One region of the Paenibacillus sp. JT22N7 genome, then DNA from elsewhere that is predicted to be linked to it. Evidence: riboswitches for the same ligand, from Rfam matches in the RefSeq annotation. Region 1 holds a riboswitch; each other region holds the start of a gene.

The links. Region 1 has a riboswitch for cyclic di-AMP ahead of AC50Y5_RS31060 (resuscitation-promoting factor). Riboswitches for the same ligand answer to the same signal wherever they lie in the genome.
Region 2: linked by a shared signal. The riboswitch ahead of AC50Y5_RS29365 (C40 family peptidase) and the one ahead of AC50Y5_RS31060 (resuscitation-promoting factor) in region 1 are both predicted to bind cyclic di-AMP.
Region 3: linked by a shared signal. The riboswitch ahead of kdpF (K(+)-transporting ATPase subunit F) and the one ahead of AC50Y5_RS31060 (resuscitation-promoting factor) in region 1 are both predicted to bind cyclic di-AMP.
Region 4: linked by a shared signal. The riboswitch ahead of AC50Y5_RS00815 (hypothetical protein) and the one ahead of AC50Y5_RS31060 (resuscitation-promoting factor) in region 1 are both predicted to bind cyclic di-AMP.

What each region holds. Positions count from the first base shown of each region.
Region 1 covers NZ_JBXENY010000017.1:8,989-16,973, reverse strand. Annotated here, with positions in the region: gene ispE (4-(cytidine 5'-diphospho)-2-C-methyl-D-erythritol kinase) at 1-45, opposite strand, end outside; gene AC50Y5_RS31085 (small, acid-soluble spore protein, alpha/beta type) at 190-378, opposite strand; gene veg (biofilm formation stimulator Veg) at 553-822, opposite strand; gene yabG (sporulation peptidase YabG) at 1,026-1,916, opposite strand; gene rsmA (16S rRNA (adenine(1518)-N(6)/adenine(1519)-N(6))-dimethyltransferase RsmA) at 2,020-2,934, opposite strand; gene rnmV (ribonuclease M5) at 2,944-3,492, opposite strand; gene AC50Y5_RS31060 (resuscitation-promoting factor) at 3,825-4,970, opposite strand; cyclic di-AMP (ydaO/yuaA leader) riboswitch at 5,216-5,423, opposite strand; gene AC50Y5_RS31055 (TatD family hydrolase) at 5,608-6,381, opposite strand; gene AC50Y5_RS31050 (HD domain-containing protein) at 6,498-7,793, opposite strand.
Region 2 covers NZ_JBXENY010000014.1:85,538-93,522, reverse strand. Annotated here, with positions in the region: gene AC50Y5_RS29380 (GNAT family N-acetyltransferase) at 1-181, opposite strand, end outside; gene AC50Y5_RS29375 (FAD-binding domain-containing protein) at 181-1,071, opposite strand; gene AC50Y5_RS29370 (cryptochrome/DNA photolyase family protein) at 1,014-1,217, opposite strand; gene AC50Y5_RS29365 (C40 family peptidase) at 1,359-1,829, opposite strand; cyclic di-AMP (ydaO/yuaA leader) riboswitch at 1,831-2,002, opposite strand; gene AC50Y5_RS29360 (hypothetical protein) at 2,432-3,247, opposite strand; gene AC50Y5_RS29355 (M1 family metallopeptidase) at 3,263-5,308, opposite strand; gene AC50Y5_RS29350 (YwhD family protein) at 5,562-6,074, shown strand; gene AC50Y5_RS29345 (RNA polymerase sigma factor) at 6,336-6,830, shown strand; gene AC50Y5_RS29340 (zf-HC2 domain-containing protein) at 6,827-7,564, shown strand; gene AC50Y5_RS29335 (hypothetical protein) at 7,590-7,985, shown strand, end outside.
Region 3 covers NZ_JBXENY010000004.1:282,224-290,208, forward strand. Annotated here, with positions in the region: gene AC50Y5_RS12815 (response regulator) at 1-868, opposite strand, end outside; cyclic di-AMP (ydaO/yuaA leader) riboswitch at 1,443-1,643, shown strand; cyclic di-AMP (ydaO/yuaA leader) riboswitch at 1,752-1,941, shown strand; gene kdpF (K(+)-transporting ATPase subunit F) at 2,197-2,274, shown strand; gene kdpA (potassium-transporting ATPase subunit KdpA) at 2,315-3,994, shown strand; gene kdpB (potassium-transporting ATPase subunit KdpB) at 4,017-6,050, shown strand; gene kdpC (potassium-transporting ATPase subunit KdpC) at 6,157-6,768, shown strand; gene AC50Y5_RS12840 (histidine kinase) at 6,788-7,985, shown strand, end outside.
Region 4 covers NZ_JBXENY010000001.1:180,006-187,990, reverse strand. Annotated here, with positions in the region: gene AC50Y5_RS00820 (arsenic transporter) at 198-1,562, shown strand; cyclic di-AMP (ydaO/yuaA leader) riboswitch at 1,777-1,942, shown strand; gene AC50Y5_RS00815 (hypothetical protein) at 1,947-2,366, shown strand; gene AC50Y5_RS00810 (beta-mannosidase) at 2,558-5,113, opposite strand; gene AC50Y5_RS00805 (beta-mannosidase) at 5,141-7,672, opposite strand; gene AC50Y5_RS00800 (ABC transporter substrate-binding protein) at 7,831-7,985, opposite strand, start outside.

The DNA of each region.
Region 1 (7,985 bases):
GAGCAATAAATTGATTTTAGCCGGAGCTTTTTCATAAATTTTCATCCTAAGCTCTCCCGTTCCTATCATTAACTTATCCAATATTATAGCAAACGGGCAGAAGAAAAGCTAAGAGTGCTGCCGCTTATGTAAAGAGCGGCGACTCTTAGCCGATTATTGCTGATTTTGCCTCGCATTACGGATGCCATGTTAAGGCCGATTGATTCCATTCGCTGCGGCCTGCTCTGCCATTTGGATCGCCCGCTTGACCATGTTGCCAGCGTCTTTGGCGCGAATGCCGCCCCAGCCTTCCTTTTGCACCGTATCATAAAAACCTAGATCCTTCGCCAGCTCATACTTTAGCTCCTCGGACATTACACTGCGTCTTCTGCGGCTCATGCGTGAGATCCTCCCTTGCTGCTGAATTGGTTATGCCCCCTTAGTATGCGACAATCCAGCAGCCCTATACGCATGAGCGCCCATCGACCGATTCCAGCTTAGAAAATGAAAAAAAACGCGAAGAACTGTCGTCTCCGCGTTTAGTATAGCCTGTCGGCATCTATAGATCTGATGTTATGTCTGGGTAATTCGGACTTGACCTTCATCATTGCATACGGTCACTTCCACCGACTCCGTCAGTATATCCGCATAACTGTAGGAAACACGCTTGAATGACTGCGATTCCTGATCCAGTTTAACAATGAAAACAGAAGGGTAGGTTTCTTCCAACACACCGGTGCGCTCAACGGTCTTACGACGACCGCCATTTGCTCGCAGACGAATCTTGGAGCCCACATGAGCTTCCAAATTGCGTTTTATATCCAGTAGGGCATTTTTTGCCATTGTCCACTACCACCTCTTTCCTTGTCCATTATAACAAAATGGAGAGGGGTTGTCAAACAAAGCAAAATATTATATCAGTCAACTTATTTAATTGTCAACGGTGTTTTCATCCATTTTTATCATTCCATGAATAATTTATCGAAAAATTATAAAATCAATGAAGCCGAGAACTGTTGCGAGTCTCAACTGCACTCGGCCGTTTGTTAAGAAATGCTTTGCAAGGATGACTCGACTGCCTTAATTTTAGGCTTTGGCAAACCAATGCGGTACCTTCCCAGCGTCTCAATGCCGCCTACGCCATCAATGCCACTGATGGTGCCATGAATGACATCAGCCAGGTTAATTGTATCTCGTATGGACGTATAGCTTGCTTTGATTGCAATGTATACCGGGTCTAACGCATGAATCAAAATTCTCCCGGGCGAGCTTGCGAAGTTCGAGCCGGCTTGCAGCAGCGCCTCAAAATGCGACTGGCACGCTCCCGCAATGACGACAAGGCCGTCGCGGTTCTTCTCATACTCCCGTGCTACGCGGACCGCATTATAGAAGCTCTGCGAGTTTTTATAGCTGCTTAGGCTGTGCAGATCGGCTTCCAGCCTTGTTTTTAGCACTCCGTCATGTCCCGTAATGACCACAATGTCCGGCTTCACTTGAGGCAGCAGACGGTAAAGCAAATCAGCCATCTGTGATTCATGCGCATGCACGCCATGTGCCGGTACGTTCATCGTCTGGTACAGCTGCATGCTTTTACGCAAATAATTGCCGTCACCGTCCAAATGCAGCACTTTGCCGGGCACCTCGAAGAAAGGCTGGCTTTGTGGCATCGCATGCCGAATATCCGCCTTCACCTGAACGGCCATTTGCTCATGTTGCTGACGTATGCGGCTGAGCGAGTCGTTTACTTTTACTCGAACCAGTTGCGTAGCTTTTTCTTTTTTTGGATCGCGAACAACCGATAAATCAGGAATCGGTGCATCCGCAAGCAATCGGTAATCCGTGCCTTTCAACAGGGCATGATGCGTTCGAACAGCTTCTACGCGGAATAGCACGTCACCGCCATACGATTTGCGGACGACCAGCTCCCCTTGCTCCATAGGTAAATCACCTCTTCGTCTATCCTATGGGCATAAGGCGTGTAGTGTGCGCAAAAAACAAACGGGCGCCCCGAGGCTATTGCCCGGCGGCGCCCATCTTTATTTAGCCTTTCCAGCCCACTTCCAAAAATGCGCGGCTGATCTTGGCGAATTCCTCCAGCGACAATGTTTCACCCCGCCGCGCAGGATCGATCGCAAGCCCCTGCAGCAGCGTTGTAAGGGCCTCCCGCTGTTCTTTGCCCACAAGCGCCGTCAAATTGTTGTAGAGCGTCTTGCGGCGCTGTGCGAAGCTGGCCTGCACGACGCGGAAGAAATGCGCCTCGTCGGGCACATCAACAGCCGGCTTGTCCCGCAGCGCAAGCTTAATGACAGCTGAATCCACATTCGGCTGTGGAATAAACACCGTATGCGGAACGGTGCAGACGAGCTTTGGCTCGCAATAATATTGCACAGCCACGCTCAGGCTGCCATATTCCTTGCCGCCTGGCTTTGCTGCCATCCGCTGCGCGACTTCCTTCTGGATCATGACGACGATGTTTTCCAGCGGCAGGCGCTCTTCCAGCAGCTTCATCAAAATCGGCGTCGTCACATAGTAAGGAAGGTTCGCCACGACGCTAACGCCCGTTACGCCGCTGAAGCGCTCTTCGAACAGCTGCTTCAGGTCGAGCTTAAGCACATCGCCGTGCACAATGCCCACATTCGCTTCGCCTTCGAAAATATCATGCAAAATCGGAATGAGCCGATTGTCGATTTCAACAGCCGTTACCGTTCCCGCAACTGCAGCAAGGCGCTGCGTCAATGCTCCGATACCAGGGCCGATCTCAAGCGCGCCTTTTGTCTCGTCAAGCTCAGCTGCGCTGACAATATTGTTTAAAATATTTTGGTCGATGAGAAAGTTTTGTCCCAAGCTCTTCTTAAAGGAGAACCCGTACTTCGCAATAATTTCCTTTGTTCGTTTAGGCGTAGCTACCTCTGCGGCCTTAACTGCGCCTTTATTCAAGCTTTGTTGCTCCGTCATACGCCTTCGTCACCCCTGTTCCTGTTGTTCCATGGCTTGCAGCGCCTTCTCAAACTCTTCGCGCGTAATGCAGAAGCTCGTGCAGCGCTTGTAGAACTGCTTCCCGTTCGCATAGCCGATCCCCAGCAGCTTGCCCATAACCAGCCGCCGCTTTGCCGCTTCTTCATGCACAATTAAGCCAGCTGCCATCAGATCGTCCCATGTAATGGCCCCGACGCTCTCAGCCGTTTCTGTACGCAGCTCCGAGAGCGCCTGCCTAATCGCATCAGGCGCCGCATTCTCAATGCCGATATCCCCTTTATAGGAAGCCAGCTCCTGCGGTAAAAAAGCATGCTTGCAGCCCGGCACGCGCTGAGCGACAATTTTACGAATACGCTCTCCCGCATGATCCGGATCTGTAAATATAATAACGCCACGGCGCTCCTGTGCCAGCGCGATGCGCCGCAGCACATCCTCGCCAATGGCCGATCCATTCGTCTCAATCGTATCGGCTTCAACGGCCCGCTTAATCGCTACCGTATCCTCTTTGCCTTCTACTACAATCATTTCCTTGATCACATCGAACAATCCTTTCACAAAGGGAAACTTATCTTGGATATTCGTTCAAGCGTAAACGGCTGTCGCCGTCCTTTGGCGGCAAAGCTGCCGTTTCGCGGTGAAATATAAGCTGATTATAAATGTGAAACTTATCAATCTTATATTTCAGAAAAAATGGGCGATTGCTGCAACAACAACCCGCTCATTCACGTCTGTTTTATTATAACCCCAATTGGCCATTCAAGCGAATCTGACGCAAACAAAAAGAAGAGGCAAGGCCTCTTCCGCATCCTGTCATATTTAGCTTATGATTGCGATAAACTAGAGCACAATCCATAAAGAACTGCCACTAATTAGCTAAGCGATGGCTTGTTAGGACCAATCACATAAACGGTAAATCCTTTTTTCTTACCAAATTTATTAGCTTGCTTCTCACTGTCAAAATAAACATCGATCTTATTGCCCTTGATCGCACTTCCGGTATCTTCAGCACGGCGGAAACCAATGCCCTCGATATACACCCACCAACCGAGTGGAATGATATCCGGGTCAACGGCAATTGTCCGTCCTTCCGATACTTTAGCGCCAGAGGCCGTAATTCCGTAGTCCGGGTGCCCTTCGCTCTTGCCCGTTGATGCTAAGCCAGCTGAATAGGCCGTCAATGTGACGTTGCTGAGCACTTTTTTGGATGTGAGCGTTGTGCCGTCTACCGTTACATTGTTGCTGGTTGTCGCTGTCGACAGCACAGTAACTTTAGGCTCCGGCTTTTTCGTACCGACTGCAACGACCTGATTGACCGCAACCGTTTCGACTACCTTGTCTACCACTTTCTTGGAGACAAGTACGCCATCTTCAAACTGCTTCTCAATTTTGATCGTTACGACGCCTTCTTTGCCCGTCTGCACAACCTTCTCCTTGCCTACTTCCAGGTTCGGATCTTCCTTCTTCACAATGGTGAACGGTGTTGGGCTGGACGACTTGCCTAGCTTCGTATCGACGCGAATGACTGTTACGGTCATATCCGCGCTGACGCCCGAGCCAAGCGAAGGTAATACTTTATCATCATCTTCAACAGGAATATTTAATTTCTTTATCGCTGCCTGCACGGTTTTCTCTGTCGTGTACACCGTTGATGTTTTGCCATCAGCTTTTACAAGTAGCGGTACCGCATGCTTAATTTCAAAGCGGTCCCCATCCTTTACTGCCGTATTCAGAGGTACAGATACCTCGTCATGCGGGCCAATTGTAATAGCTTGTTCATCCAGTAGGCGTTGCAGGACCCATTGTTTCGTTGAAACAACGGTTTCTTGTCCATTCACTACTACGGATACGCTTTTGTCAGCCGATCCGTACAACAACACCAAAAACATGAAAGTCATAGCGATTGAGATCGTAGTACTCAAAAGAATCAAACGCAAGTTTTCACGCTTCCATCGCAATGCGAAAGACATGCTGGATGATCGTTTCCCATGGGTCTCACTTGATTGAATAATGCCCACTTCATCGGTCCTCCTTCATAGCCCCGCCGTCGAATTACGCATGATACCATTGACGCGACTATAGTATATTGGCGTGCTTCTAGCACGCTCCAGTATATTTCCTCTGCAACCTCCTAGATTTACCCTATGACGACGGTTTACCCAATATTCAAAAATAAAAAGAAAGCCCGTCGACAGAGGATCTGTTTCGTGGCTTCCCGGGAACGTCAAAATAGACTATTCAGGAATGGTGGATGCACGAGGTTGATCACTCTCTATAAACGCTTACGAGGTTAGCTGTCGGGTTCGGGCAAGAGAGCTGCCCTATCGTCGGAAGAATGCTCATGGCAATCCCCGCCAAATTCACCCCTAGAAGAAATTCAGGTGCGCGTGCAATGTGATCCGCAAATTCCTCACAGCATCGTGCATGGTTCCCCCGCTCTCCAAAGTTCGAAGATTAAGCGCAAACTGGAAATCCAATACAAAAATTTAAAGCTCTGAAATGAATCATACCTTCATCGGAGCCTAATTGTAAAGATCAGATAAAAACCGATTTAAGCGAAATTTTAGGATATTTACGGAAAAGAGAGTCTATTTCAGCATGAAAAATTAGTTTTATCGCCGTAAAGGTCACTTATTCTCGTTTTTATAGCCGTTTTTACACAATTCCGAAACATTTTTTACCGTTTTCGGTCGTTAAATTGGCGATTTCGGCCACCGATTTTCCTAATATTTCTGCTGCGGCTTCCGCAACGAGCGACACATAAGACGTCTCATTTCGTTTCCCTCGGAATGGATGAGGGGTCAAATATGGGGCATCCGTTTCGATCAAAATTCGGTCACTCGGAACCATCGCAAGCACCTCTTTTGGCACCCTTGCATTTTTGAATGTAAGCGGTCCCCCGAACGATATATAGAAGTTCATATCGAGGCATTTTTGAGCCGTTTCTGGACTGCCGGAAAAGCAATGCATAATGCCGCCAACCTCAGAAGCATTTTCCTCCTTCAGCAGCTTGACAATATCCTCATGGGCATCGCGATTATGAATAATAATTGGTTTTTTCAACTTCTTGGCTAAGCGAATTTGCTCGCGAAATACGCGATGCTGGACGTCTTTTGGGGACGTATCCCAATGGTAATCCAGTCCGATTTCGCCAATGGCTACCACTTTAGGATGAGAGCAAAGCTCTTCAATCCATCCCAGATCCTCCGGCAGCATATCGATGCTGTCAACGGGGTGCCAGCCAACTGCTGCATATATAAAATCATATTTTTCTGCCAGCGCAAGTGTTGTTGGAATCGTTTCCCGATTGAATCCAATATTAACCATTAAATCCACCCCTGCCGCACGCGCTCTTTCGATAACAGCTTCGCGGTCTTCGTCAAAATGCGGGGAGTCCAAATGGGTGTGTGTGTCGAATAAAGAAATCATAATTGAGCAAGCTCCTTCTATATTATAGTCTATGGTGAAACGGTCGAAAGCCGTCCTTTGGCGGCGCGTTTCAGTCCGAGAAATATAGAGAAAGTATGGCAAAATCATATACTTTCCTATATTTTAAATAACATTCGTACTTTATCGCTTAATTGATCAGCGGCAGCGCGCAGCTTCTCTTCCGGATAATACAAATGGGACTGGCCCTGATGAAGTCCAGTAATGGAACGAATGATGTCAGATTTCGTGGAAATTTCACTGACAGCCTCGTAGCTATCCATTAACAAAATCGGCGTCTTTTCTTCTTTTCCGCCTTTTTTCGTATCAGGCTGATACACATCATACGGTTGATCAAATGGAAAATCAATTTCCATATGGTAATCCGGGTTCAACCCGATCGCTGCAAATTGTTGTCTTACTTCATTAAAGAGGCCAATATCCGGTTTATCCAACATGATGTATTTATAGAGGCGACGCGTCAAAAAACGATCACATAGCTCCGCCAGCAGTTCATCGCCTTCGTCGCTCCATTCTATAAAGGCTGTCTGCAAATACGCCTCATCCAGCTTCAAATATTGTTTAACCCCAATTGTCCCGTCAAGCAGCCGTTTCAGCGGCTCCGGCATCCAACCAAATGTGTACCCACCCTCATAAAGCTCCTTCGCTCTGCGAAATATTTGTCTAAGGATGATTTCCGAGCTTCTCGTAACCGGATGGAAATAAATTTGCCAATACATTTGATAGCGGGACATCAAATAATGCTCTACGGCGTGCATGCCGCTTTCTTTAACAACAATCCTTCCATTAATAGGACGGAGCACACGCAGAATACGCTCCAGATCAAAGTTGCCATAATTGACCCCTGTGAAATAAGCATCCCTCAATAAATAGTCCATTCGGTCCGCATCAAGCTGACTGGAAATCAAGCCGCTAACAATTGGATTCGGATATGTCTTATTAATAACAGCAGTGACATGTTCAGGAAAGTCGTCTGCTACATTTCGTAGTATACGATTGACCTCGGTGTCCTCAAGCAAAATGCTGCAGGTCCACTGCTCGTGATGCGTATCGAATACTTGTTCCAGCGAATGGGAAAATGGCCCATGACCAACGTCATGCAGCAGTGCAGCGCAAAGCGCCAATAGCCGCTCCTCCTGCGGCCAGCCGGGAAAACCATTGCGTTCGAATTGGGAAATAATCTTTCTAGTAATTTCATACACGCCAAGAGAATGGGAGAATCGGCTATGCTCAGCGCCATGAAAAGTAAGATAAGACGTTCCGAGCTGCCGAATACGCCGTAATCTTTGAAACTCCTTCGTATTGATTAGATCCCATATCGTCTGATCCTGAACATAAATATATTTATGAACGGGGTCCTTAAAAACTTTCTCTTCCGATAGCTGTCGGTTCATTCAACAAATCAACTCCTTTTGTTCTCTGGTTCGACATAAAAAAGCAAAAAATATGTCGAAGAATGTCGCAAAACAGTTTCCAAAATGTCGAAGCTGTTGTATTCTATAGTAAGAGTAATATGACCTTACTATATAGTCAAACTCCCTTAGTAGCTGCAATTTTCTTCAATAATTTCAGTTGACTATTATGGG
Region 2 (7,985 bases), on a different contig from region 1:
GATCACCGAACTCCATTTCGGCTTGCTCCATAACCTCCCATGCGGGCCATTGATAGATGCCGTAAGGCGGCTCATACCGCCAATCGCACAACTGCCGGGCATGGGATTCATCCATAGCGGCAATCTTCCAGCCAAATGGCGGCTGGGCGCCAGCAGGAGCAGCATTTGCTTTTGTCATCATTATACAATCTCCTTATAAATCTCAATCGCGCGGGCGCGTGAAGCTTTCAAATCAACGATGGCATGCGGCTGCGGTAGGTGGATTTGCTTATCAGGCAGATGGGCAAGCTCCGGCAGCCAGCGTCTAATGTAAGTGCCGCTCGGATCATGTGTTGCGGACTGCGTGGCCGGATTCATAATGCGAAAATATGGCGCGGCGTCGTAGCCGAGCGACGAGCTCCAAAGCCAGCCGCCTCGGTTCAGTGTATGATCATAATCGGCCAGCTGGCGGCGGAAATACTGCTCGCCCAGCGTAAATGGGCATAACAGATTTTTCGTCAAAAACATGGCGGTAACCATCCGCAGCCGATTCGGCATTTCCCCCGTTTCATTTAGCTGCTTCATAGCGGCGTCAATAACAGGAATGCCCGTTTTTCCTTCGCTCCATGCCTCGAAATGCTGATCGCTTAGCGCAGATAAATCAAGCTTCTGCTCATATCGGTAGAAGTCCTCATTGTATTTTCCTTGATATAGAAAAAAATCCCGCCATGCCAGCTGTCTAATCCACGCCTCGGCTCCAAACTGCTGCTGCGCCGCTTCGTAGGCTTGCCGTGCTGACAGCGCTCCCGTATTCAAATAACGCGCCAAATGGCTCGTATGGTCGTCCGCAAACTGGTCGCGGCCGCCTTCATAGCCAGACAGGCGTTGATTTAGAAATTGCTCCAACACCTCGGCTGCATGGCTCGCGTGGGATTGGCCGCGCCCGGCTGAGTCATCTATCTGCCGAAAGGCTGCCGCAGCCAGATGCTCCCGCGGAAGACTGAAGCGCTCTGCCATGCTGGCATCTATATTTTTCAGCGTATTAAGCTGCTGCAGTGTTGTCTCGCCCGCAGGGGAATAGTGGCTCTGCATAAAGGATGCCATATGCGGTAAAACGGCGTAAATACCTTGTAAGGCTCACTGCGCCGAGAAAACGTATGGAGCTCCTCCAAATCGGCCAGCGGCGCATCGTCGAGCGTCATCCAGCGGCGTCCCGCTGCGCGTACAACCTGCTGCATAGCGTGGTCGCGTGCCCTTGCATAAGGCGTTGCCAGAAAACAGCAAAGCCGCAAGCTATTTGTCCGAAGACAAACAACTGCGGCTTTGCTGATTGAGACAGCAGCTTTTCGTTATGTAAGCGAAAAAAGCGTGGCCTGGCTCTATTGCTCGCTTGCGTACTTGTCGTAAGCGTCTTGGCTCATAACGCGTGTAGCTGATACGTAACGATCAGCATAATAAGACTCGCTAAGTTTGCTAATAATAACGCCTCTGCTCGAGGAAGCATGTGCAAACTTTCCATCGCCTACGTAAATACCAACGTGGGAGATGCCTTTGCCGCTCGTGTTGAAGAATACGAGATCGCCAGCGATCAGGTCACTCTTCTTCACTTCACTGCCATCGTTCGATTGGGCTTGGGAAGTACGGGAAAGATCGATGCCCATTTTGTCGAAAACATACTTCGTAAAACCGGAGCAGTCGAAGCCTTTCGTAGTCGTTCCGCCGCTTTGGTACGGTGTGCCGATCAGATCAGCGATAACACCATCCATCTTCGAACTCGCGAACACGCTGCCTGCTTGGAAAGCAAGCATTAATACAAGACCAACGAGTAGTGCAGTAACCTTCTTCAAAATTTGAAACTCCTTCCGGTGCCGACGAGGTTAGCTGTGGGGTTCGGTTGTGAAGGTTCCCTATGATTTCCAAGACACTTGAATCAAGCCGTCCAAGCATCGAAATCAATTCACCCAAAGTGGTTCCCCCGTATTTCTATACCTTTGCGGTATAAAAAATTAGGCTGGTTTAATTTTGCTCTGCGCTAATAATTCGTTTTTTTCATGTGATTTCCTTCTATATGAATGAATTTCTAATAATTCTCATGTAACCTTTTGGCTCAATTTTGCGTTAAAACAAGTTTCTTGCCTAATAAATGTTCGATCTATCGCCGTTCTTGGGCAAAAAAACATTTTGTCAGTTTATATGAGAAATAGGCAGCTAATATGCTATGAATCGTGTGAATAGGCAAGAATTATAGCGTAAAATGAAGATTTAGAGAGTTTGAGCTAGGTCGCCATATAGGCTGGGAAGTAAATGGAGGCTTTACCTGCAGGTGCAGGATAACGGCAAAAAACCGATTTCGGCCTTTTGGCCGCAATCGGTTTTTTTATGAGAAGGGCTTTAGAAAAATGAGAATACTAAATGAGAATTAGGTGGGGTTGCCCTCATTTTTCTAAGGGTCTCAGCTCTGCTTTGATTGCAGGCAATCGTATTGGGCAGCGAGCGTCCATACTTTTAACAAGGTGCGCGGCAGATGATAGGCTTGATGCATGATGAGTGCCAGCATGCCTGCCCAAGCATAGGAAAGCCCAGACACAGCGAGCGAAGCGGCAACAGCCAGCAGCCACATCAGCAGAGAGAGGCCGGCATAAGGGAAAAGATTTCGGAGCGCATGGCTGAGCCAGCGCAAGGAGCCCGTGCCGGAGGCGGCGCCGAACTGCATAGCGAGCAGCAGCAGGTGAACGAGGAAGCTCCATAGCAGCCAGCCGCCAAAGCCCGGCAGCGTGCCTTGCAGCAGCTCGCCCAGCGAATGGCCCTCCATAAGCAGCTTGAAGGCGCGAGGCAGCAGGAACCAGCCGGGTGCGAAAATAAGCAGCGTGCGCAGCCAATAGAGCAGCGTCACGGGCTTCCAAGCTTTGCGAATGCCTTGAAGAAACTGTGTTTCACCTGTTTCGCCCATATGATGCAGCGAGTAGAGCAGCCCCGCATTGAACAGCGGCGTCAGCAGCATGCGGGCAGCGAACAAGCCGCCCAGAAGCCACAAATAAGGATTGATCAAATCCGTCTTCGTCAATTGAAACTGGGCCTCGCTGAAGAACAGCGACACGGCCGAGTCAGACGGATGCTGGAGCGGAAAGCGCCGCAGCAGCGGCAGTACAGTCATATCAACAAAACGGTAAAGGAAAAGTCCCCATAATAGCTGGTAAAGGAATAACAGAATGACGATATAGAAATGGCGGATAGCGAGCCGCCAGCCTTGCTTCATATGCTGCTTCATTTTTCAACCTCCTCTCTACCAGCCTACGGATCCGAGCAAGCCTTCGATGAGCTTCGTCAGGCCGAGGCTCCATCGAATGCGCGACTGCTCGGGCACTTCTGCGCGCATAAAATTGTTAATATGCTTGTTGTCCAGCACATTGCTGTTTTTCGGGTCAACCGCCACCCAGGCAAGCGGAGCAGCATGCACAACCTTGTACTGGATATGCGACTCGGCGGCATCCCATGTTTTCGAAATCTTTTCGCCGTCGGTAAAGGAGAATACGAGCGGGATTGGCCCATTTTGCCCGCCATTGCGCTTAATCAGCACGGTAGACTCGTACTCCGTTTGGCCATCCTGCTCCACTTCATTCACTCGAATAGCCTCTACTGAAAAATCCGCCATCAGGCTGCCGTATACATACTGGTGGAAGTAGTCCTGCCATTTTTCCTTCGTAATCTGCTCAACGACACGCTGGAAATCAGACGTGGTGGGATGCTTGAATTTGTATTTTTGAAAATATGTGCGCATAATTTTTGACATCGTCTTTGCTCCGACCTGCTTCTCAATGCCGACCAGCACAAGCTTGGCGCGCATGTATACATTTTCCGCGTACTCATCGCTGTTGTGATAAGCCCATGAAGGCTGCTTCAGCGGGGCAGGGGCCGTAATATAGCTGGCTTCCATAGCCAAGTTAGGCTCAACGCCATAGGCGTTCTCCATCACCTTATCCTCCGCATAAGAAGTAAAGCCTTCGTCGAGCCACGCTTCTTCGAACTCGTTCGATGCAACCATCCCGTACCAATACTGATGGCCAATTTCATGTACAACGGTGCGCTCGAGGCTGTAGCCAGGGTTATCGGATTCAGCAGCTAAAGCGGTTACGAGCGTTGGATACTCCATGCCGCCTGCACCATTCGCACCCTTCGGAGGGACGATAATGGACAGCGTCGAATACGGATAATCGCCGTACCACTCCGCGTATTTGGACAGTGCTGATTTTGCTGCATGCATATAGCGGTCTTTCAGCCCTTCGTGGGCAGGGTCCAAATAAAGCTTAATGCGAACACCCGGAATACCCGTTCCTGACAATGTGTCCTCCGCATATATGAAGTCCGGCGAGGCTGACCAAGCAAAGTCATGCACGTCTTCGGCATAGAACTGATAGGTGCTTGTGCCATTTTGCGTCACAGCTTCCCTGGTCTGAATGCCGGTAGCAGCGACCGCAAAGTTTTCTGGCACTGTAATCTGGGCGCTGTACAAGCCAAAATCGCTGTAAAACTCCGAATCGCCATGATACTGGTGGACGTTCCAGCCTTCATTCGTTCGGCCGCGTGTGCCAGCCAGTTCATAAACAGCAAGCTTCGGAAACCACTGGCCCGCCATAACAAAGCTCCCGGAATAGCCCATGCGAGCGAACACCTCGGGCAGCTTGACCTCATAGGTCATGGAGAGTGTTACTGATTTGCCCGGTGCGACTGGAACCGGAAGATTGAGCTTCGTCAGCGTAAAGTCGTCCGTATTTCCGTCATCGGGCTGAACATAATGCAGACGGGGAAGCAAGCTCTCGCCCTCCAGCGTTTGCAAGGTAAGCAGCTTCATATAACCTTGGCTGTCGACCGTGGCCTTATCACCCCGCAGCTGACCGCCAGACTCGCGCATGAACGTCGACTTTTCGGACTGAAAGGCATTGGGATACAGATGAAAATACAGCTCGGACACCGTTTTTTTGCCTGGGTTCGTCCAAGTTACGGTCTGGGAGCCATCTAAATATCGGATATCCTCCCGAAGCGCCACTTGCATGTTGTATTGGACGACTCTTTTGCTAAGCGTCTGTACCGTTTCGATCTGGGCAGGGTCGGGCTGTGCTGGCGGTGCCGGGGCAGGCGGCTTGGCCGTTTGCGGAGCAGCTTGCTCTACTGCTGCTGTCGTGAGATCGGCAATGCCAATCGGGTCTGTGGCGCCAGAGGCGTACGTATACTGGGATAGCCAAGCGTTGCCGAAGCCATGATGCAGCGACAGTCCGAGCAGGACGGCCGAGAGCATAATGAGCGCGATTCGTTTGAAAGGTCCTGGAGTCATTGAACGTTTCCCTCCCGTTGACAAGCATCTACAGCATGTATATGTCGGCTTGTACCGGAATAGTCTTGTGGATTTTTGCAGCGGCGCTGATGAAGGCGTGTAAAGCGGCAGCCGCTTGCGGATTCGGCAGGAAATTGTGCCGTGTGCGCTTGTGTTATTGCGAAAAAACGTTCAAAATGGAAAGGAGAGATTGGCTGCAAGCTGCTGCGGCAGTACAATAGATGAAATGTGACGAGAGGACGTGTACGAACGGATGGAACAGCAAGGACAACCGGAGAAAAAAGAAAAGAAATCACTCGCGCTTAACGTCGTGAGCAACAAACAGCATAAAGGCTTTGGTGCAGGCACCATCGACCTAAGCCAAGTATCCTGCGTTATTATTGATGCGGGCGTCGCTTATATCGACGACGGCGCGATGCATGCCAAAAGCAAAGTAGAGCGCGGCATCAAGTTTTCTCCTAATAAAGAGGACACGCCTAATGGCCGCCAATGCTGGATTGTATGGGTTGCGGTAGAACGTGGAGAGAACGGCACGAACTACGCTGGCGCAACGGCTTGCGAAATGTGGATCGACACGGAAGCACGCCGCGGCTGGAAAATTCTCGCTGACCATGTAAACAAGCTTGATCATGCGATTAAGCGCCGCTACAACTTGGGCGAGCTGGGTGCGGAAGAAAAGGCTGCGTTCCGCAAGCTGTTAATCGAGCATAATGAAGAATGGTGGACCAACTCCTCCGATGAGCTGAAGCAGGCTTTGGAGGCATAGAATGACAGAAAGAATGACAGAAGAATGACCAAGGCAGCTTCTAACTGGGAAGCTTATAAGTGACGGGTTCCGCCCCAATGCAGCAGCGATTGCTGCGCTGGAGCGGAGCCTTTTTACTTTTTTATAAAAAATATTGCTGCAGGTGCAGGGGATAGCCATCGTTTTGGCGTCTAATATAAAGGGAAGGGGGAGAGAGAGATTCAAGATGAAGCATGGTTAATAGCGCTCCGCGACGGCGGGCCTGCAGAATTCCAGTCATTCGTGCAGGAATATGGCGCTCATATTTATAAAACGGTTTATGCTGTGCTTCATTCGCCGCATGATGCGGAGGATGTTACCCAGGAAGTGCTGCTGCAAATTCACCGCTCTCTCCCCGAGTGCAGGCTGGAAGGCTTTAAAACCTGGGTGACCCGCATTGCTGTAAACCGTGCGATTGATTGGAAGAGGAGCAAGGCACGCAAGCCGGAAGAACTGAGCGAATATGTGGACAATCTGGGACCCGGCACCGATGGGCAAGGAACTGCGATGCCTGCGGAGCGCGCTGCGATCGAGCGCGAGGAAAAACGCTACATAAGAGAACAGGTCGAGCAACTCCCGGACAATTATCGTGAAGTCGTAAACGCCTATTATATAGAACAGAAATCATACGAGGAAATTTCGTCCTCAACCGGACTGGAGCGCAAAAGTGTAGAATCGCGCCTATACCGGGCAAGAAACTGGATTAAGCGGCACTGGAGAAGGGAGGACTTTGAATGAGTCATCATGAGGAACACAAGCATAGCGAGAGTTCAAGGACGAAACAGCAGGGCAAGCAGGTAGAGCAGCCCATAGAACAACCGATAGAACAGCCGATCATGCCAGTGACGGATGAAGCATCCTCAGCATGCAATCCTGTGAATCATTTGAATCATGTGGAGGCTTCCCTTCTGGAGCAATACGTGGCGAATGTGCTTTCCGAGCCTGAACGCGAGCAGATCGAGCGGCAGCTTGCAGAATGCGACGAATGCTTAGAGCAATTTATGCTGGTGTTGGAGGCGGATATGGCGGGGAGTCCCCCTACGTCTGAGCCTCATATAGCAGGAGCCGTTCCAGGAGCCAGTCCGTTAAATCAGGCGATTGAGCTTCCGGATTTTGAGCAGATGGGCCACAAGCTCAGCAAGCAGCTGTTCGGAGCGTCGGAATCCGAAAAACAGGATCTGCTGTCCGTGCCGGGTCCGTTCCTTCAAGAGAAATCATACCGCCGCAGATCCTGGCTCCAGCATCCGGCAACCCACTATACCGCTGCGGCGGTCATTACCCTGCTGCTGCTCGGTACAGGCGTACTGAACAACATTTCGCAGGAGCTTGAAAAAATAGACCATAGCAGGCTGCAGCATAAAGAGGAGCAGCTCATCCGAGACAAGGAGCAGCGCGAGTCCACCTGGTCGCAGCAAATGATGAACCGCACTTCCCTCTGGCTGGACGGCATCGCCTCCAAACGGTTTAAATAACGAATGATGAAGGAGAGATCAAGGAATGAATAGGGAGAAAAAGCCCCTTGTTGCGCTGCTGCTGTCCATGCTTCCCGGTTTCGGCCATGCATATATGGGGCGTCCGATAAGGTTTGTGCTATATGCGGCAGGAGGATTTGGACCTCTTGCGCTTCTGATTCTAATAGCAATCGCGGATCATATTAATGACGATACGGCCTTTGTTCTATGCTTGCTGTCGTTTCTCTTCTGGGGCATCAATATGCTTGATATGATTGTAACGCTCATTGGCAGGCGGCAGCCGCATCCGAATGAGGCCGCCTATGGTGTGGGCGCACCTCCAAGTCCAGATCAGATGTACAGCAACCTGCCGCCGGGAGCGATGCGCGCACAAGCAGACATTTTAACCTACAGCGAGCAGAAAGAGCGTACGAACACGCTG
Region 3 (7,985 bases), on a different contig from region 1:
CATCCGCCAGCGTTGAGCTGACCCCAATCGTCACGGGAAAACGCAAGTATTTCTGAATATTTTGCAGCATTTCAGCAAGCCCGCCCAGCGTCCGCTCCATCAGCTCTTGCGCGCTTCCTCCCCGTCCAACTGCGAGCAGCGCCACCCGATCCTGATGCAGAAAAACTTTGCCCAGCCCGAGTCTGCCCCACACCTCTTCCGCCACATTGCGCAGGGCAAACAGCTTGAGGTCGAGATCGCTGGAGGCCGCAAGCGAGCTTTCCGCTGCGCGGAGCGGCAATCCGGGAAGCGCTTCCAATACATGCGTGTGCAGCACGGACACAATGTACGCCTCTCCCGCTAAATCCAGCTCATATTTCTCTAGCTTCTCCTCAATATGCCGCAGCGGAAGCTTGCGGGTGAGCAGCGACGACAGGAACAGCTCCTTTACGACCGGCAGGCTCGTACGGTAATGCTCCTGCAAAAGCTGCATATTTTCCCGCTTCTCGCGCTCATCGTTCAGCCGCTCCTTCACCTTGTCCATCACCTCAAGCAGCTGCTGCGCGGAAAATGGCTTTAAAATATACTCATCCACCTGCAAGCCGATCGCCTGCTTCGCATATTCAAATTCATCATAGCCGGAAAAAATAACGATGCGCGTCAGCGGATACGTCTTCCTCGTCCATTCCGCCAGCTCCAAGCCGTTCATATACGGCATGCTAATATCCGTCGCTACGATGTCCGGTTCCAGACGCTCAATCAGCTCCATCGCTTCCCTGCCGTTCGCCGCCGTATCTACAATTTCAAAGCCATGGCGCTCCCATGCAATTTCGTGCAGCAGCCCGCTGCGCGTCTCTTCTTCATCATCTACCAGCAGCACTTTATACATCGTTCATCCCCCCGCTATTTAAATACGCGGCCGAGCAGCCGCAAACACCTGATTCTGTCAGCATGCTATTTATCATATTCGTTTCCTTGTTTTCTGGAAAGAGGGGGTGCTTTGAGTAAACAAGCGTAAACGGCTGAAGCCGTCCTTTGGCGGCAAAGCTACCGTTTCGCGATGAAATATAGAGAAAGGAAGAAAAAAATCATATGCTTTCCTATATTTTAAAGAAATCGCGAGATAAATCGACCTTGCTAAAGATAAATCTCGTTGTAAGCGTTTAAAATCAAACTAATCCGCTGCATTCGCTCTCTTTTGCGGCGTAAGCTTCCTTTACAGCAATCGCGGCGGGGGAGTATGATTCATAGCATGCATGAACCTTTTTTTGAAATATAAGAATTTATAAGTTTTGCACTTATAAATAGGCTTATATTTCTCGGACTGAAACGCGCTGCGCCGCCAAAGGAAGGCGATAGCCGTTTCACCTTGAAATATAGGAAAGTATAGGTTTTCGTTATCCTTTCTCTATATTTCTAAGGGCAAAGCTCTTCGCTCGTCCCAGAAGGACGACGAAGTCGTTTTTGCTTGATCGCTGAGTCTTCGCCCAATAGGCGAAGAGCGGGGGAACCAAACGCACTGCAGCCATCCGATGTGAGAGTCGGAAGCTGGCAGCGCAGGGGTGAATCGTTTGCAGGAGTGTCATGAAACTTCAGGCAAATGTAGGGCGACTCTCACCGCCCGAATCCGACAGCTAACCTCGTAAGCGCAGGTGTAGAGAGGAATGGTGAACGATTGTGACCTTGTAAATCAGGCCACAGAGCGTCATACGCCTCTGTGGTTTTTTGTTGTCTTTTTTTCGAAAATAACACTCGCAACATCGGCAGGCATTTTGTTTCAAACGCTGAGTTCTGCACTGCCGCAGAAACGGGGGAACCATCGACGGCTCTCTGTCGTTGTCCAATGGACAATTGCAGGGAACGTCACGGGGTGAATCGCAAGGGCACGATAAGTGCCAAGCGTAGGGCGTCTCTCGCGCCCGAATCCGACAGCTAACCTCGCAAGCGTCAACGGGAGAGGCCACACTTACACTTATCGCAGGCGAATCAGGGGCGTATGATGCCCGGATGAAGGAAGCTGCGGGTGAAGAGTCCTCTTTGCCCAAGGCTTCTTTTTTGCTGCCTTTTTTTCCAAAATGACTAGGGATAAAACGAAATAAGGAGCGCTGCAGCTATGCTGGATATCGGAATGGCTTTGACCTTAATCGCAGCTTTCGGGCTGATTGCCGGATTTATACGCTGGTGCGATCGGTCCATTAGCGAAACGGAGGAACGGGGATGATTCTCATATTGCTCGTTACAGGAGCTTTGCTGGTGTATCTCGTCTACGCCTTGCTCCATCCGGAAAAATTTTAGCAAATAACGTTTCATCATTTATAGCAAGGGAGGAACAGCTGTGGACGTCTTGCAAATGGCGGTAGTCGTCGGCATGATCATGCTGATCGCAAAGCCGCTTGGGCATTATTTATATTCCGTGTTTTCAAACGTTCCAAACCGTACTGACAAGCTGTTTGGACGAATCGAAGCGCTCATATATGCAGTAATCGGGCTCAAAAATCGCCAAGGCATGAGCTGGAAAAGATATGCGCTCAGCTTTATTACACTCAATTTCGTGCTCGTAGCTGTCAGCTATGTACTGCTGAGGGTGCAAAGCGGTCTGCCGCTTAACCCGAATGGAATCGGCGGCATGGAGCCGACACTCGTCCTAAATACGGTCATCAGCTTTATGACCAATACGAATCTCCAGCATTACAGCGGCGAATCAGGGCTGACGTATTTTGCGCAAATGGCCGTCATTACGATGATGATGTTTACGTCCGCCGCTACCGGCTTTTCCGTTGCTGTCGCCTTCGTGCGCGGCATTACGAGCAAAGGCGGAACGCTCGGCAACTTTTTCGAGGATTTCGTCAAAGCACATACGCGGATTTTCTTCCCGCTCGCTATTATCATTACGCTGCTGCTTGTGGCGCTGCAAGTGCCGCAAACGCTTAGCCCTACCTTGACCGTTACGACACTCGAGGGCGCGGTTCAGCATATCGCCATCGGGCCAGTCGCCTCGCTGGAGTCGATTAAGCATCTTGGCACGAATGGCGGCGGTTTTTTCGGAGTCAACTCCGCCCATCCGTTCGAAAATCCCAACCCGCTGACGAATGTCATTGAGATTTTGTCCATGTGGGCACTGCCTGCCGCGCTGCCCTTCATGTATGGCCGGTTTGCGAAAAGCAGCAAGCAGGGCTGGGTTATTTTTTCGGCGATGATGGCGCTGTTTCTGATCTTTCTTACGATTTCCTATACGGCTGAAAAAAGCGGCAACCCGCTGATCGCCACACTCGGCATCGACGCTTCGCAAGGCAGCATGGAGGGCAAGGAGGTTCGCTTCGGCATCGCCCAGTCCGCGCTGTTCACGACGGTGACGACGGCGGCCACGACCGGCTCGGTCAATTCGATGCACGATACGCTCACTCCGCTTGGCGGGCTCGTTCCCCTTGCCCAAATGATGCTGAACGTCGTCTTCGGCGGCAAAGGCGTCGGGCTCGTCAATATGCTGATGTATGCGATGCTGACGGTGTTCATCTGCGGGCTGATGGTCGGACGGACACCAGAATTTCTCGGACGAAAAATAGAGCCGCGCGAAATGAAGCTCATTGCCATTGCCATTCTCGTGCATCCGTTTATTATTCTCGCGCCAACGGCAGCGGCTTTTCTAACCGACCTGGGGCAAGGCGCTATATCCAATTCGGGCTTTCATGGCATTACGCAGGTGCTTTATGAATATACGTCCTCGGCCGCCAACAACGGCTCCGGGTTTGAGGGGCTGGCCGACAATACGCCGTTCTGGAATATAACGACCGGGCTTGTGATGTTTTTCGGCCGATATATGTCGATGATTGCGCTGCTTGCTGTTGCCGGATCACTCAGCCGCAAGCAGTGGGTGCCGGAGACGATTGGCACGTTCCGAACGGACAATTCGCTGTTTGCGGTTATGCTAATGGGCGTCGTTATTTTGATCGGCGCGCTCACGTTTCTGCCCGTCATTGTCACAGGGCCAATTGCCGAGTTTTTAACGATCCGTTAAAGGGAAATGAGGGGTAAGCGTTATGAATGACCAACGTGCTAAAAAACTGTTCACCGGACCGCTCGTGACTGAGGCGCTAAAGATGAGCCTCCTCAAGCTGAATCCGGTCCATATGATGAAAAATCCGGTCATGTTCGTTGTCGAGATTGGAACGCTGATCGTTCTGCTCATGACCCTATTTCCAGGGTACTTCGACTCGCAGGATCGCATCGGCTTCAACTTGACTGTTTTTATTATTTTGCTCTTTACGGTGCTGTTCGCGAACTTTGCCGAAGCGTTAGCCGAAGGCCGCGGGAAAGCACAGGCTGGCTCGCTGAAAAAAACGAAGCAGGAAATTATGGCGAATAAGCTGCTGGGCGACAGCATTCAAATCGTCCCTTCTACGGAGCTGCGCAAAGGGGATATCGTTATCGTCTCGCAAGGGGAAATGATTCCCGGCGACGGCGAGGTCATTGAAGGCCTCGCTTCCGTCGATGAATCGGCTATTACCGGCGAATCGGCACCCGTCATCAAGGAGGCGGGCGGCGACTTCAACTCCGTGACGGGCGGAACGCGGGTCATCAGCGACCGCATCAAAATGCGAATCACGAGCGAGCCCGGTGAAACGTTCATCGACCGGATGATCGCGCTCGTCGAAGGCGCGAAGCGGCAGAAAACGCCGAATGAAATTGCCCTGAACACGCTGCTGATAAGCCTGACGATTATTTTCCTCATCGTCGTCGTCACGCTTGGCCCGATTGTCGCTTATGTGGACGTCAATTTGGAAATTCCCGTGCTCATCGCGCTGCTCGTCTGCCTCATTCCGACGACAATCGGCGGCCTGCTGTCCGCCATCGGCATCGCCGGCATGGACCGGGTCACCCAGTTCAATGTGCTGGCCATGTCCGGGAAGGCGGTCGAAGCAGCTGGCGACATTAATACGATGATTTTGGATAAAACCGGAACGATCACCTTCGGCAATCGGATGGCTAGCGAAATCAATCCGGTGGGCACTGCTGGGGCAGATGAGGCAGCGGCATGGGCCGCTATTTCCTCCCTGCAGGATGAAACGCCGGAAGGCCGCTCGGTGCTGGAATGGATGAAAAAGCATGATAAAACCTACGATGCCGCGCTTGGCGAAGGCGGTCAATTCGTTCCCTTTCAGGCCGAGACGCGGATGAGCGGCATCGATTTGGCCGATGGACGGCTCGTGCGCAAAGGAGCAGTTGAAGCGATTCGCAGCTGGGTGCTCGCCCAAGGAGGAGACATACCCGCTGATTTGGCTCAGGAGACGGAGCGGATTGCCAAGGAAGGCGGCACGCCGCTCGCTATCGCCGTCGATCAGCACATATTCGGCTTGATTTATTTGAAGGATACGGTCAAGCCTGGCATGAAGGAACGGTTCGACCAGCTGCGAGCGATGGGCATCAAAACGATTATGTGTACGGGCGATAATCCGTTTACGGCGGCAACTATCGCCAGAGAAGCGGGCGTCGACGATTTTATTGCCGAAAGCAAGCCGGAGGATAAAATCGCCGTCATCCGGCGCGAGCAGGCGGAAGGCAAGCTCGTCGCCATGACGGGGGACGGGACGAATGACGCGCCCGCACTCGCGCAGGCCGATGTCGGCCTGGCGATGAACAGCGGCACGACGGCGGCGAAGGAAGCTGCCAATATGGTGGATTTGGACTCCGATCCTTCCAAAATTATAGAGGTCGTTTCGATCGGCAAGCAGCTGCTTATGACGCGCGGCGCGCTCACGACCTTCAGCATTGCCAATGACGTAGCCAAATATTTCGCCATCATTCCCGCGATGTTTATGCTGGCGATTCCGCAAATGCAGGCGCTGAATGTGATGCAGCTTGGCTCTCCGCTGTCGGCGATTTTGTCCGCGCTCATCTTTAATGCGATCATTATTCCGCTGCTCATTCCGCTAGCGATGAAAGGCGTCGCCTATCGTCCGCTCAGCGCCGCCCGCCTGCTCAGCCGCAATTTGCTCATTTACGGGCTCGGCGGCATGATCGCGCCGTTCATCGGCATTAAGCTCATCGACATGATGGTTCATATTTGGATTTAACGCCGTCCAGATCGGCTGCGGCCTATTAATGAAACGAACCTTTAATTAGAAAGAAGGGAATTGTGCTATGCATGCTATTTTAAAAGGAAAACGTCCATCGTCACCTATGCCATCCGCTTCGTCTTCATCAGTGCCGCCCTCCCCATCTTCCGTAATCGGGATGTCGCTGCGCGCCAGCCTGCTGTTTCTGCTCCTTTGCGGTATCGTGTATCCGCTTGTGAGCACAGGCGCCGCGCAGCTGCTGTTCCCGGCCCAGGCCAATGGCAGCCTGCTCAAGGACAGCGCAGGCAACGTCGTTGGTTCGTCGCTGATCGGTCAGCCTTTCACCGATCAGCGCTATTTTCAGGGGCGGGTGTCGAGCATTGACTATAAGGCGGAAGCTTCCGGCTCTAACAACTATGCCCCTTCGAACCCGGAGCTGCTGGCTCGCATGAAAGCATCTATCGCCCAGTGGCAGCAGGATAATCCCGAGGTGCCGATTGCTCAGCTGCCGCTTGCATTAATAACGAACTCCGGCTCCGGGCTTGACCCGGATATTACGCCGCAGTCGGCTATCGTACAAATTGCAAGAATTAGCAAGCTGACAGGACTGCCGAAGGCAGAGCTTGAAGAACTTGTGCACGCGCATACGAAAGGACGCGAGCTCGGCCTATTCGGTGACAAGCGCGTAAATGTGCTGGAGCTGAATCTGGCTTTATCCACACGAATCGCCAAATAAAAAAGAAGGCGGGAGCAGAATGCCACCGTATCAACGCAAGACGCCAGAGGAGATATTGGCTTCTATCTCCCGGCTGCATAAGGGACGCCTGAAAATCATTATTGGCTCGGTCGCAGGCTCCGGGAAAACGTATCATCTGCTGCAGGAAGGCCAGCTGCTGAAGCAGCAGGGCATTGATGTCGTCATTTGCGCCTTAACGCCAGCTCCAAGTACAAATAGGAATCAAGCCGCGCTTGAGTCTGAGCTGGAGCATGTCCCGAGCATTAAGTGGCAGCGCGATGGCAAGGAGCAGCAGGATTTGCCGCTGGAGACGCTGCTCGCCCGCAACCCGGAGGTCGTGCTCGTCGATGGCCTCGCCCATCGCAACCGTACGTGCGCCCGTTTCCAGACGCGGCTGGAGGACATTCAATATTTGCTGGAGCATGGCATCAGCATCATTACGACGATTAATGTCTACGAGCTGGAGGGCGAGGACGGGGTTATTTTCAAAATGACGGGCATTCGCGCGGAGGAGACGGTTCCGGCGGACACGCTGGAATGGGCCGATGAGGTTCGCCTCATTGATGTCTCTCCTGAGACGATGCTGAGCCGGATGGAAGAGGGACTGCTCGGCAGCTCCCTCCATCCGGCTATGCGGCTGCCCGGCAATCTGGCTGTTCTGCGTGAAGTCGCTCTCTGCCTCATGGCAGAGGGTGTTCACGAAACGCTGGAAAAGCACCGCGAAGCGCTGGGCTTAAGCGGCCCATCAGGAGCAGCCGAGCGGATTGTCGTATCAGCGCAATATCACTTCAATGGCTCCCTATATGTGCGCCGGGGCCAGCAAATTGCCAAGCGGCTGCATGGCGAGCTCGCCGTTGTCACCTTTCTGCTGCCGGGCCGCAGCTTGTCGAAGGAGCAGCAAACGATCAAACGCTCGATGCAAAAGCTGGTGGCGAAGGTCGGCGGCGCATTCGAGGAGCTCCCTCTGGCGCATGCGCGCAAGCTGCCTGCCGCACTTGTGGCATATGCAACGCGGCAGCATGCGACGCGCATTGTGATGGGCCATTCCAAGAAGAAAGCATGGCAGGAGCGTCTGCAAGGCTCTATCGTCAACCGCGTGCTCCGCAAAATACGGAACATCGACGTGTTTGTGATGACGGATCGGGCGGAGCATGAGGGAGAGCGGATTTTGCCCGTTAAAACCCGCTGGGGCGGGCAGGAGGCGCTTTTTCATCGTC
Region 4 (7,985 bases), on a different contig from region 1:
GCCTGTCCCTCTATTTCATTCTTAAGCCTCCTCCACCGATTAAACAGCCTACTATTCTAACACTATCCTCTACGGCAACAGATAATCGCTATGACAGCATTAGCATAGAAACCGCTCAGCATACTGCCGCTGCCGCAAATGAATAACCCTTTGCTGCTTCACTATGAATTTAATCAAGAATTCGAGGTGATTAACATTTGATCTCGCTACCTTCCATTATCGTGTCCCTGTTTGCTTTCCTTTTCACTATTTTGCTCATTTTGTGGCGACCCAGAGGGCTGAATGAAGCCATTCCTGCTACGTTTGGCGCCATTCTCGTCCTATTGAGCGGAGTCGTCTCGTTGTCGGACCTAGCGCATATTAGCGCCACTGTAAGCGGAGCTGCCATCACTATTATGGCAACGATCGTCATGGCTATCGTGCTAGAAAGCTTCGGCTTTTTCATCTGGGCAGCCGAAGGGCTTGCTATTCGAGCACGAGGCTCAGGACTCAGGTTGTTCTGGTATGTAAACCTGATGTGTTTTCTGATGACGCTATTTTTCAACAATGACGGCAGCATTCTTATCACAACCCCGATTTTGCTCATTATGCTGCATCACATGGGACTGAAAAACCACCAAAAAATTCCATACCTACTCTCAGGAGCATTAATCGCTACCGCCTCCAGCGCTCCCATCGGAGTCAGCAATATTGTAAATCTGATTGCGCTGAAAATCGTCGGCATGGATTTGTACATGCATACCGTCATGATGTTTATCCCCGCTACACTAGGTCTGCTGCTGCTCACCTTGCTGCTGTTCCTCTACTTTTACCATCAGCTTCCCCGGGAAGTACCCCATACGATTTCAATCGTCCCTATTCACTCTGGCTACCATCCTTTACTCACTCCTGCCGGAAGCAAGCCTGCACAGCCCAAATACAGCAGCCGCTTTATGAAATCGATTCTGCTTTTCGTCTTCTCCGTTCGGCTCAGCTTATTTGCTGCATCCTATTTGCACATCCCCGTTGAGTGGGTCGCTGTTTTCGGCTCCTTGCTGCTCCTTTGTTGGCGCTGGATTTACCTGAAAATGCCACCGAACGACATTTTGCGTAAAATCCCCTGGCATATACTCATATTCGCCTTCGCCATGTATATCATTATTTATGGCCTGCACAACATTGGCCTGACGCAAGGACTCGTTCAGGTGTTCGAGCCGCTCGTTACTGGCAGCCTGATGAATGCAAGCATTTTAATCGGAGGGCTCGTCTCCGCCATGTCTACACTCGTCAACAATCATCCCGCACTCATGATCGGCACGATCACGCTTACTGAAATGAACCTCGACCCGCTTACCCTCAAAATCGCCTACCTCGCCAGCGTCATTGGGAGCGATATTGGCTCACTCATTTTACCGATAGGCACGCTAGCCTCACTCATTTGGATGAATCTTGTGCAGAAATCCAAAGTAAAAATCAGTTGGATGGATTATGTCAAAGTAACGCTTGTCATCATTCCGCCTGTGCTGCTGTTTACCCTCACTCTTCTTGCTCTATGGGTTGGCTGGATTTTCCCAATGCACTAGCTCACAACAACGTATACATGAGCGGTCAGTCTACAAATAGGTGTTTTCTGATAAATCCGCAGCTATTTCTATGGCAAACGGGCGCTGCCACCAAATGACGGCAGCGCCCGTTTGCCTATAAGGCAGCAGTACTATTTATTTTATTTACTACTAAAAGGTTTACAATTGAGGAATAACGGTTTAATATATATCCCTAGCCGAATTCTAGCACTCTAATATTAAATCGCTTAATTTTTCAATTGAAAAAGCGGGGGAACCAACAACGTGGTTGAAGCGAAAGCTTGAATCGCAAGGGGTGAATCCGGTGCATCGCGCACTGGTAGGGCAGCTCACTGGCCCGAATCCGACAGCTAACTCCGTAAGCGAACGTGAGGAGAGATGAATATGATTGTCCTTCATGCGCCGGACGCTCCGCCTAAGGCGAAGCACGCAATGAAGCTTACGGTCAAACGCATTGAGCTGTTTGTCATTCCAGCACTCAATGTAGACGCCGCCGGAAACCGTGCCTGCTTGCGGGTAACGACGGACAAAGGCATTGGCTTTGGCGAAACATTTGTCGACGAGATGGAGCGCCCTAACGATTGGGGCCTGTGGTGCAGCGCGCTGAGCAGCTTTATCGGCACCTTGTCTATTACAGGACGATCGCTTCGGAGCGAGCAAGCCGATCATCACAGTGTGTACAACCTATTCGATCATGCGATTCATCATCTCAAAAGCTGGACCGCAGACATTGAACCGGACGACAACGCTTCTGAGGAACCTATTTTACTTAGCCGCTCCTTATTCTACCTTTCAATTTTTTAGCCTATTTTGGGTCACCATAATGCAAAGGAACCTTCCCCGCCATGTTTCAGCTGGCAGGAAAGGTTCCTTTTTTTCTATCGGCTGCTTGTCCTTTCAAAGTGAAACGGCTTTCGCCGTCCTCTGGCGGCGCGGCGCGTTTCAGTCCGAGAAATATAGAGAAAGGATGGGAAAATCATATACTTTCCTATATTTTAAATAAAATCGGTCATCGAATGGACATTCAGCTCGCCCGGCGACGCAGCGCTGAAAGCCTGATCTCCTTGCGGATTTCGCGCGTAAAACGTAATCGTACGCGGTTCGTTCGGCAGCAGATCGAAATAGTTGTCGCTGAAAACACCTTCGATCGACGCAGAAAGTCGAACCTGCTTGGCCAGCGTATCCGTCTCCAGCACATAAGCGGTGCCGCCGCTGCCTTGAACCTCGCTGATCTTTATGGCCGGAGCCGCAAGCTCAAGCTCATTCATCGGCCTGAAATAATGCTCCTTTTCCTCCACGAGCAGTCCACCCTGCTTTAGCTTCGCCACAAGAACGACTTCACCTGGCTGAATGCCTTCGGAAAGCAGCGCTTCCAGCTCTAAGGAGCAGGCGATATGGCCGTTGTTTGGCTGAAGCGATACCGGAACGGCAAACTGCTTCAGCACCTCGCCCGTGAATGAACGCAGCTCAAGCGCAAGCTCGCCGATGAAAGGTTCATTTTGATCTGACAATACATAACAATCGACGCGGCCGCTGCTCGCGCAGTCAAACGACAGCATGATGTCGCGGAAGCTGCGTGCCGCATAATATTGCAGCGCCTTCCAGCGCCCGTAATAGTCCATTCCCGCCCATGAGGCGACAGGCCAGCAATCGTTCATTTGCCAATACAGGGACCCCATGCAAAATGGCTTTTTCCGCCGATGGGCTTCAATCGCTGTCTTCATCGCTTCCGCCTGCAAAACCTGGCTCAAATAAAGAAATGCCGGGAAATCCTTCGGCTGGCGCAAATACATATCCATATATTCCTTGATCAACTGGTTGCCGCGCGCGTTTTTCTGATGCGCCAGCATTACCTCCGATTCAATGGCCATGTCCGCTTCTTCCGCATACTGCTGCACCGTTTGCAGCTCAGGAAACGATTGGAAGCCGTATTCGCTCATGAATCGGCCGACGTGGACGTTGTATTTTTCAAAAGGCTCTACGTTATGCCAGACGCCCCAATAGTGAATATCGCCGCTCTTCGACAAGTTGAAAGCATGCTGCTCACCGTCTCCCGTCAGCCCCCGCATCGGTGAAGAAGGCCAATACGCAATACCATTGCCAAGCCCCGCGACCGCCTGCGGCAATATCCGGTGGAAAATCGCCTCATAATCAGCCCACAGCTGCTCGCGCTGCTCAGGCGTATAGTCGCGCTTCCAGCCCCAGCCCATATTTTCATCATAATGCGACCAGGCCGTATCGATTTCATTGTTGCCGCACCATATGGCGATACATGGGTGATTGCGCAGACGCCGAACGTTTTCCTCCGCCTCCAGACGCACATTTTCCAGAAAAGCCTCATCTCCGGGATACATGCTGCAAGCGAACATGAAGTCCTGCCAAACGAGCAATCCGTACTCATCGCACAGCTCATAGAAGGCATCCGCCTCATAAATGCCGCCGCCCCACACCCGGAGCATATTCATATTGGATAACGCAGCACTCGCAATTTCATGACGGTAACGCTCATAGGTCACGTCAGGCAGGAAGCTGTCATTCGGAATATGATTGGCTCCTTTCGCGAACACCGGAACCCCATTCAGCTCGATATAAAAGGCATGTCCCTGCTCGTCCTGATCGGTTACCAGCCTCACTGCCCGCAAACCCGTCGTTACACTGCGGCTGCTTACGGGCTGCTCGACCCCATCCTTTGTTTGCATAAGCTGCGCTTCAAAATGATACAGCTCCGGCTTGCCGAGGCCTCGGCACCACCAAAGCCGCGGCTGCGCAATAGATGCCGCCAGCTCCACCGTCTGCAAGCCCGCCGCCAGCTGAACCTGCTGCTCCCAGACCCTGCCGTCGGCATTTACCCGCAGCACCCCTTGCCAAGCTTGCTCGCATTCCACTTCTGCTGCAATCCTTAGGCTCGCATGGGCTGCGGTGATTTCCTGCTGCTCGATATACAGATCTGTCAGTCGCACCTCTGACCAGGCAACGAGCCTCACTTCCTTCCATATGCCGCTCGTCACAAATCGCGGGCCCCAGTCCCAGCCATAATGATACGGAGCTTTGCGGGCAAAAACACTGATTTTCTTGTCGCCAAGTCCACCAAGCTCTGACTGGTCATTCGCCGCCGGAAGCGGATAGCCCAGCTTCTCAAGCTTCGGCAAATCCTCGTTAACAGGCGAACGAAACTTGACTGTAATCACATTGCCTTCCGGCTGCAAAACCGGCTTCACATTCATTTTCCAGATGCGGAACATATTATCTGCCGACAGCATATGCTTGCCGTTGACGTACACATCAGCATACGTATCAAGTCCAGTGAATACCAACTCCAGATGCGATTGTGCCAGCATTTCCGGCGTTACCCCGAACGTGGTCTCGTACTCCCAATCCTGCTTATCGATCCACTGCAGCCCATGCTCATTCGTACCGTAAAAAGGGGGGGCTACTTTCTCCTGCCGCAGAAGATCCATGTGCACGTTTCCCGGCACAATCGCGGGCAGCCACTCCTTCTCGCCACAAGCTCTAAAGCTCCAATCGGATAAAACGCTGTTCGCTTCGTTCATCGTGTCCTCCACTATCGTTATATAAGTTTAAATAAAATGTAATTCAGCCTTGTCAGCGTTGAGAGCTGACACTTCCAGAGTCTCGTATTGCAGCGGCTGTCCGTCTGCCTGCTGCATGGCGACCGTGACCGCTTCACCCGGCAGCAGGTCAAAATAATTATCGCTGAAGCGAACGTTGCCCTGCTTCACATCGAGTTTCACAAGTCGCGCTGCTCCGCCCGAAGCGGCTACTGTAACCGTCTGCTCCTGCTTATTAAACGTTGCAGCAAGGGTGCTCTGCGGCAAGCTCAGCTCCAGATGGTCGCGCAAATAATAATAATTGTCCGGCGCGTCCCACTGCGGGGCAGACAGCTTCACGATAACCCGCTCCGGCATAGCACCGTTTAGCACTTCAAGCTCCGTCAGCTCGCCAATTTGAACCGCCTTGTTCGGCGGCAGGCTGACGTCAAAGCTCTGCTCATACCTCAAGCTGCCATCAAGCGCATAACACTGGAACAGCACCTTGCCCTCATACGCTTCCAGCCGGTCATTGACCGCCCATACGCGAAGCGGCTGTCCTGGCTCATAATCGAGCGACAGAAGGAGCGGATGATAGAACTTTTTCGCATAATAAAAAGAAGCCTTCGGCAGCAGCTCATAGTCAATCAGCGACCAGCTCGTACCCGGCCAGCTGTCATTATGCTGCCAGACAAGCGATCCGCTCGTGCGGTGCTTATTGCGCCTGTAATGCTCAATGCCATATTTTAAGCCTTCCGCCTGCGTGAGCATGGAGAAGTTCATATATTCTTCAATATTTTGCGGAATGCCCGTATAGCCTTCCATGAGCAAAATGCCCTTCTGATGGTTCGTATCCTTGTTGCGATGAGCCATCTCTACGCTGCCCCAATAAAATTCGCCTTCCGGGATATAGCGCTCCAGCGTATAGCGGTTAGCAGATGCGTGCATGCCAAACTCGCTGCTGAACAGGGTGAAATCTTTTTTATAATTTTTGAACGTGACGCCTTCAATGCTGTAATCAAGCAGCGGCGCCTCGCCGAATTTTCGCGGGTACACCGAACCATGCCATACTTGCCAATTGTGGCGGTCACCGACATCAGGATCGTTGGCATCATTGCCGCCATAAGGCGACGACGGCCAATACGGCCTGCTGCTGTCATACTGCTCCAGCACTTCCGGCAGCAGCTCATGGTAAATGCTCTCGCCATAGAAGGGACAAGTAATATCCCCGCCAGCCGACTTCATGTCATACAGCCAGTCAATTTCGTTGTTGCCGCACCATAAAGCAAGCGACGGATGATTGCGCAGACGCTTTACATTATCGATTGCTTCCTGCTTCACATTTTCCATGAAATTACGGTTGAAATCTGGAAATAGCGCGTTCGCAAAGGCAAAATCCTGCCAGACGAGCACACCAAGACGGTCGCATTCTTCGTAAAAAATATCCTTCTCATAGATGCCGCCAGCCCAAATGCGCAGCATATTCATATTGGAATTGACAGCCAGCTCGATTAGATCGGTGTAGCGCTTGTCCTTCACCGCTCCAATAAAGCTGTCTGCCGGAATCCAGTTGGAGCCTTTGGCGAACAGCTTGACGCCGTTCAGCAGGAAGGCAAAAGCAGGCTTTCCAGCTTCATCCTCCAACTGCAGCTCAATCGTCCGAATGCCGCAGGGCTTGCGATAGCTGTCAACCTGCTCACCGTCCGCATGCAGCTGCACCTCAAGTTCATACAAATACGGCTCGCCAAGATCATGCGACCACCACAGCTGCGGCTGCTTTACTGCCAGCTCTGCCGCTGTCTCGCTTCCTCCTTTTACGGAAAGCGCTGCGGATGCCGCAATCTCTCCCTCTCTCGTAAACAGCCTGATTTCAGCAGTCAGCTGCGCCTGCTTGTGATAGGCAACCGTATCGACTGCTACCTTCAGAACCGCTTCTTCCTTGCCAGCCGATAACGTTTGAACGAATACGCTGCCCAGCTTAGCTGCGCGCCTGCGCTCCAGACGAACGCTGCCCCAAATACCGACAGTGACCATTCTTGGCCCCCAGTCCCAGCCGAAGTTCATCGCCGCTTTGCGCAGCCATGGACGTTCCTTCGTATAGGAGGACCACTGGAACTGCTCCTTATCCTGATGATGCAGATGCAGCGGGTCAAAACGGACGGCAATGGCGTTTTTGCCCGGGCGCACAACCTTCGTCACATCAAAAGCATAAATGCGGTGCATATTTTCCGCTGTCCCTATTTCCAGTCCATTGACGAATATCGTTGCAAAGGTATCCAAGCCTTCAAAAATCAGCTCATGCCGCTCCCCTTGGCCCTCATGGACCTCATAGTCGAACTGCGCACGATACCACCACTCCTTCTGCTCGATCCAGCGGCATTTGATGTCGTTATGCCCAAAATAGGGATGCTCAATAATCCGCCGATCAATCAGTGTGGAATGCACATCTCCGGGAACCTTCGCCGTCATCCAAAAACGGTCGTCAAGTCCAGGTGCCGCCACCTGAAGAGGAGGCTTCTCCCCTACTTCAAAATGCTGCAATCGCCACTCCGTTATTTTCATATGGCTCTCCTCCTCCAATTTATCTCTATATGTGTGTTGAAAAAGAATACGTTAAGCGCGAAGAAGACCCGCCTCCAATCGCTTGCGATTTTTCAGCCGGGCCTTCTCCGCGCTATGACTTTTTCGCCGCACTTTTTAATATTTTCGTGAAGCTATACTTACTTGTTCAGCTTCGCTTCTGCATCTTTCCCTTTATCGAGCAGCGTTTGATAAGCCTCTTCCAATGTTGCTTGGCCAAACATAACCGCTTCCATTTCGGATTTGTAGGTTTTTACGAAGTCCTCCGCACCTGCAGGAGCTGGATAGAAAGGCA